2 regions of the Tepidibacillus fermentans genome follow, and region 2 is predicted to be linked to the other one. Evidence: a T-box and tRNA genes for the amino acid it is inferred to sense, from the RefSeq annotation. Region 2 holds a T-box; the other holds one or more tRNA genes.
The links. A T-box is a leader RNA that pairs with one kind of tRNA and senses whether it is charged. The one in region 2 lies ahead of ileS (isoleucine--tRNA ligase), so its partner is inferred to be a tRNA-Ile.

Region 1: it has a tRNA-Ile gene. The T-box ahead of ileS (isoleucine--tRNA ligase) is inferred to sense a tRNA for this amino acid. The anticodon was not compared.

The regions. Positions count from the first base shown of each region.
Region 1 is NZ_SMAB01000001.1:187,886-191,268, forward strand. It holds gene putP (sodium/proline symporter PutP) at 1-1,333, shown strand, start outside; tRNA gene EDD72_RS00900 (tRNA-Val) at 1,587-1,662, opposite strand; tRNA gene EDD72_RS00905 (tRNA-Leu) at 1,681-1,769, opposite strand; tRNA gene EDD72_RS00910 (tRNA-Ile) at 1,786-1,861, opposite strand; tRNA gene EDD72_RS00915 (tRNA-Asp) at 1,897-1,973, opposite strand; tRNA gene EDD72_RS00920 (tRNA-Met) at 1,988-2,063, opposite strand; gene EDD72_RS00925 (hypothetical protein) at 2,281-2,712, shown strand; gene EDD72_RS00930 (hypothetical protein) at 2,822-3,199, opposite strand; gene thpR (RNA 2',3'-cyclic phosphodiesterase) at 3,256-3,383, opposite strand, start outside.
Region 2 is NZ_SMAB01000001.1:57,871-61,253, reverse strand. It holds gene EDD72_RS00290 (YlmH family RNA-binding protein) at 1-608, shown strand, start outside; gene EDD72_RS00285 (DivIVA domain-containing protein) at 707-1,210, shown strand; T-box leader at 1,263-1,476, shown strand; gene ileS (isoleucine--tRNA ligase) at 1,556-3,383, shown strand, end outside.

The sequences.
Region 1 (3,383 bases), 130 kb from region 2:
AGCTGTTACTGCACTTAGTGCAGGGGCATCAGACATGAGCGGTTGGCTTATGATGGGATTACCTGGAGCTATGTTTGCGAAAGGAATTAGTTCATCTTGGATTGTGATCGGTTTAACATTAGGTGCATGGGCAAACTGGTTATATGTTGCCCCAAGATTAAGAGCTTTTACCGAACTAAATAACTCGATTACCATTCCAGGTTATTTAGAAAAACGCTTCGAAGATCACGCGAAGATGTTACGTTTAGTATCAGGACTTGTTATTATGTTATTCTTTACATTTTATGTTTCTGCCGGAATGGTTTCAGGTGGAGTTTTATTTCAGAGTATTTTAGGTATTGATTATCACACTGGTTTATGGATTATTACTGGAGTCGTTATGGCTTACACATTGTTTGGTGGATTCCTTGCGGTTAGTTGGACAGATTTCGTTCAAGGACTCATTATGATTACTGCCTTAATTATGGTTCCTGTTGTAACGATCTATCATACAGGAAGTATTAACGATACCTTTAGTATTATCAAATCGATTGATCCTTCCTTATTAGATATCTTTAAAGGAACAAGTTTTGTAGGAATCGTTTCACTTTTCGCTTGGGGTCTTGGGTATTTTGGCCAACCGCATATTGTTGTTCGTTTTATGGCCATTACTTCTGTTAAGGAAATCAAAAAAGCTCGTCGAATTGGTATGAGTTGGATGATTTTCTCTACAGTTGGAGCAATGTTTACAGGTCTTATTGGTATAGCTTATTTTAAGAATCAAGGAATTAAATTAGACGATCCTGAAACAGTATTTATTAAATTAGGGCAACTCTTATTTCACCCAATTCTAACCGGTTTCTTAATCTCTGCTATTCTCGCAGCGATTATGAGTACAATCTCTTCCCAGTTACTTGTAACATCAAGCTCATTAACTGAAGACTTGTACAAAACATTCTTTAGACGCAACGCTTCGGATAAAGAGCTTGTTTTCTTGGGTCGCTTTTTCGTTTTCCTTGTCGCCATTATTGCCTTAGCTTTAGCTTGGACGAAGAATGATACAATTCTCAATCTTGTTGGATATGCATGGGCGGGTTTTGGAGCCTCATTTGGTCCAGTAATCCTTCTTAGCCTTTACTGGAAACGGATGACCAAATGGGGTGCTTTAGCGGGGTTGTTTTTTGGTGCACTAACAGTGGTTATTTGGCCAAAACTTCCTGTTGTGAATCAGCTTTATGAAATGGTTCCAGGTTTTGCGATAAGCTTACTCGCTATCACGATTGTAAGTTTATTAACCTCAAAACCATCCATTCAAATCGAAAAACAACTTGAATCGCTTAGTCAATCAATGTAATAATAATTGAGGCAGGTAGAACGATACCTGCCTTTAATTTTTTTCTTGAAACATATTAAACAAAACGCTGTTTTCAAGATAGATATTGATGAAGAGGTCCTTCTGCTTCAAAAGGGTGCAGCTTTGAGTATAAAGGCCCCTTCTGGTGCTGTAAAGTCTTTTGTGGTCTTTTCTAATTCCTTAAGCTCCTTTACAGAACAAAAAGGCGCGGTTTCTCTTAACTTAGAAACCGCGCCATTATTGGCTTTATGTATGGTGACCCCGACTGGGTTCGAACCAGCGACCCCCACCCTGTCAAGATGGTGCTCTCCCGGCTGAGCTACGGAGTCACACATTTATATTAAACATGGTGCCGAGGACCGGACTTGAACCGGTACGGTAGTCACCTACCGCAGGATTTTAAGTCCTGTGCGTCTGCCAATTCCGCCACCCCGGCAGATTATTAATTAAAATGGTGGGCCCAACAGGACTCGAACCTGTGACCAATCGGTTATGAGCCGACCGCTCTACCAACTGAGCTATAGGCCCTCATAAGACAATCTTGGAAAAGAACAACGAAGATATGGCGGAGCTGACGGGATTCGAACCCGCGGTCTCCTGCGTGACAGGCAGGCATGTTAGGCCTCTACACCACAGCTCCATGCGAAGCTATCTTGGTTGCGGAGGCAGGACTTGAACCTGCGACCTTCGGGTTATGAGCCCGACGAGCTACCAACTGCTCCACCCCGCGACGTTTTATAAAACAACGGCAAAGATCATTATATATTATTTTTAACTTTTATGCAAGGATTTTTTATGATATTTGAATCTGATTTCAAAAATGCTTCATAATTGACAAAAGTAATTGTACAAACAGAAGAAACATTTGTCAATAATGAATTCCTTTTCGTTTTATCATACTAATAATGTCAGTTTACTGACACAAACTTGGTTAAGGGGTGCTATTCTTGTCTAAAAAAATGAAGGATAAACAAATTGCTCACCAATCTACAAAATCAAATTTAATTAAACAACAACTTACTCAACAGATTAATGCATCACAAACAGATTCACAACAGCAAGAAAATAACTTACAAACCGCTGTTAAACCGCAACCCGTTCAATATTTTCAACCACCATCCCAAGTGATGCAAAATATGGCCACACAAACACAACAAATTCAGCAACTTTTCCAACAACAAACATTACAGCAAAAACTTCAAGAACTACAACAGTTGACGAATCAATTTCAGATTGAGATTGGCAAAATGAATACTGAATATAACCAGTTGAGCAATTCAAACATGAACAAAACACAAATTCAGCAAACGATACAACAAAAAGCAAATGCCCTTCAACAATTTAGCAATGAAATTTCTCAAAAGTTAACAAACTTATAACCTTAACCAACATCATAAAAGCTGTGGAAATAGATGTTCCACAGCTTTTATATATGAATGTATCCCTTAAAAAAAGAGAAAATAATATATGTGGAATGTGAGTATGTGCTCATTCATCGTAATAGGTTCGTGGATAGTAGTGATTTGCACCCTTTACATCAGGTTTACCCGGAACAACAACCTTATAATAATTGTTATCTGATTGAAAATCAGCTTCTTCAGGTGTCGTTTTTTGCACAATATTCGTATTAAAATTAATCATATGTAATGCAAGGATATCTGCAGCTTTATTGAATGCTTTCATGGTATCAAAAATAAAAAAATCTTTGTGCTCATGAGTAAAGCTTTTATCATAGACGTTAGTCTCATCCTGAACAGTCCAATATGCTGATTCAATGATATTGGAGATGGCATGATCCCCAAGAGATAGATCGACAGTTCGACCATCTGGTTGATCATAAACTGGTTGAATCATGTAATAGTGCATTATTATCACTCCTTTGCTATCAGTTTTTACAGGAGTGGCTACTATTTATTCTTATTTTAGAAATTTGTTTTTAAAATGCGATGGTACTTTACTCCTTGATGAATAAATATTGATTGATAAAGCTCAAGTGCGTTTACGGTCCAAGGCTTCGTCTTTAAGTTTAATTCACCTGTTTCCTGACAGG
Region 2 (3,383 bases):
CGATGTTTTTTGATGGGGGCTATGAACAAGCAGAGCGAGGAAGGGTTCTGATTGCCCCTTCCTATTATATTTTTGATCAAGAAGAATTAGGACTTCATTTTTTTCAAATTCTAGGTGAAAATAAATTTTTTGAACTTACACATCAAAATGTGTTAGGGGCCTTATTAAATATTGGATTGAAACGAGAAAAATTTGGTGACATTTTAATCACGGATACAACAAAACAATTTATCGTCGCAAGTGAAGTGGCAGATTATGTGAGAATGGAATTAAAGCAAATTGGTAAAACCAAGATTTATTTAGAGTCGATACCAAGGAATCAACTGAATCCTCCATCCATTCAATATGAGATTCAACAATTTTCCGTATCTTCTTTGCGGATCGATGCTATAGTAGCACAAGTATTTCACCAATCTCGTTCAAAAGTAGTAGAATGGATTAAGGGAAAACATGTAAAAGTGAATTGGCAAATCATTGACCAAGTGGATTATAAATTAGAAGTTGGAGACATGGTCTCACTAAGAAAATTTGGACGCTTTAAACTCTTAGAAGAAGAAGGAATCACGAAAAAAGGTCGAATGTTGATAAAGGTTGGTAAAATCATTTAAAAAATATTGTAAGAATATGAAGGATTTTTTATTTGAATGTCGAAGTTTGAAATTGACCAGATCATACAGATCACATATTTTGATTGGAGGTGTTTTTGGTGCCTTTAACCCCGCTAGATATCCATAATAAAGAATTTAGTAAAGCTTTTCGTGGTTATGATGAAGATGAAGTTAATGAATTCCTTGATCAGATTATTAAGGATTATGAAGCATTAATCCGTCAAAATAAAGATCTAGAGGAAAAAATCCTTCAGGCGAATGAAAGATTGCAACATTTTGCCAATATTGAAGAAAGCTTGAGCAAGTCAATCATTGTTGCGCAAGAGGCGGCTGAAGAACTAAAAGCGAATGCGAAAAAAGAAGCCCAATTGATCGTCAAAGAAGCTGAGAAAAATGCCGATCGTATTATTAATGAAGCATTGATTAAATCAAGAACAATCGCTTTAGAAATTGAAGAACTAAAGAAAAAAGCAAGTATTTATCGGACGCGTTTTCGTACTTTGTTAGAAGCACAGTTAGAAATGCTTAGTGAAAAGACTTGGGATGAACTTGAACAACTTGAACCGCTAGAAAAAGTAGAAAAAGACAAAATTGACGTATAAATATTGACTTTCTGTCTATAATTATGTATATTCTTACATTATAAATTGATAGAAAAAAGCTGTGATTGGGACACGTTTCATAAAATGGATTCTCAGCGAGCTAGGGAATGGTGTAAGCCTAGTAATCTCATTTTATAGAAATATCACCTAGGAGCTGCTTTCCGAAAGCAGTACTGCGAGTAGGAAAAGTCGGTTTAGACCGTTATTCTTTTGAGTGGCTTTTTAGCTATTAGGGTGGTACCGCGGGTTACCTTCTCGTCCCTAGATTGGGATGGGAAGGTTTTTTCATTTTATTGACTTGTTCAATCCAATAGATAATCAATAAATGGTAAGGAGTGAAGAAGGGTGGATTATACAAACACATTAAATCTATTAAAGACCGAATTTCCAATGCGAGGTAACCTACCTAACAAAGAACCAGAAATCCAAAAATGGTGGGATGAAATCGATATCTATCACATGGTTCAAGAAAAACAAAAAGGAAAACCAAAGTTTATCCTTCATGATGGACCTCCTTATGCAAACGGGGATATCCATATCGGTCATGCCTTGAATAAGGTATTAAAAGACTTTATCGTGCGTTTTAAAACGATGCAAGGATATGATGCCCCGTATGTTCCTGGCTGGGATACACATGGTTTGCCGATCGAACATGCAATTATCAAGACGCAAAAAATCAACCGTCATGAAATTGGACCAATCGAGTTCCGAAACATGTGTCGGGATTATGCTCTTTCTTATGTAGAAAAGCAAAAAAGTCAGTTTAAACGACTAGGAGTACGCGGTGATTTTGACAACCCGTATATCACCTTAAAACCGGAATATGAAGCTAGACAACTTCGAGTCTTCGGTGAGATGGCGAAAAAAGGTTTAATCTATAAAGGATTAAAGCCTGTTTATTGGTCACCATCATCAGAGTCTGCATTGGCTGAAGCGGAGATTGAGTACAAAGAGAAAAAATCAGCATCTATTTATGTGGCATTTGAAGTGGTAGATGGAAAAGGTAAACTACCAGAAGGTTCGAATATCGTGATTTGGACCACAACGCCATGGACAATTCCTGCGAACCTAGGAATTTCGCTCCATCCCGAATATCAATATGTTCTTTTTAATGCGAACAACCAACAATACCTTGTTGCAAAAGAGTTATTAGATCATGTGAAAGCGGAAGTTGGCTTTGAAGAAGTTGAAATCCTTCAAGAATTCAAAGGGGAAGAATTAGAAGGTATCTTAGCGAAACATCCATTCTATGATCGCACATCTTTAGTGATGCTAGGTGAACATGTCACATTAGATGCTGGTACGGGTTGTGTTCATACTGCACCTGGGCACGGGGAAGATGACTTCTATGTTGGTCAAAAATATGGCCTTGATGTCTTATCGCCGATTGATGATCAAGGGAAGTTCACGAAAGAAGCCCCAGGTTTTGAAGGGATGTTCTATGAGGATGCCAACAAAGAAGTCACGAAGAAGCTAGATGAAGCTGGCAAATTGTTAAAACTTGGTTTTATCAAACACCAATATCCTCATGATTGGCGTTCTAAGCAACCGGTGATTTTTCGTGCGACAGAGCAATGGTTTGCTTCTATTGATAAGATTCGCCAACAAATGTTGGATGAAATTAAAAATGTGAAATGGGTACCACATTGGGGTGAGCAACGTCTTCACAATATGATCGCTGATCGTGGAGATTGGTGTATTTCCCGTCAACGGATTTGGGGTGTGCCGATTCCAATTTTCTATTGTCAGGATTGTGGAGAAACGATTCTGAATGATGATACCATCAATCATTTAATCAAACTGGTGGAAAAAGAAGGAACCAATGTTTGGTTCGCAAGGGAAGCGAGTGAATTGATGCCAGAGGGAACAACATGTCCATCCTGTGGTGGAACACATTTCCGCAAAGAAACCGATATTATGGATGTTTGGTTTGACTCTGGATCTAGTCATGAAGGTGTCCTTGATCAACGAGAAGAACTTCGTCGTCCAGCTGATCTCTATCTCGAAGGTTCTGACCAATATCGTGGTTGGTTTAACTCTTCACTATCAACAAGTGTTGCAGTAACAGGAAAAGCACCTTACAAGGCGGTATTAAGCCATGGCTTTACATTAGATGGCGAAGGTAGAAAAATGTCCAAATCATTAGGAAACGTGATTGTTCCCCAAAAGATTA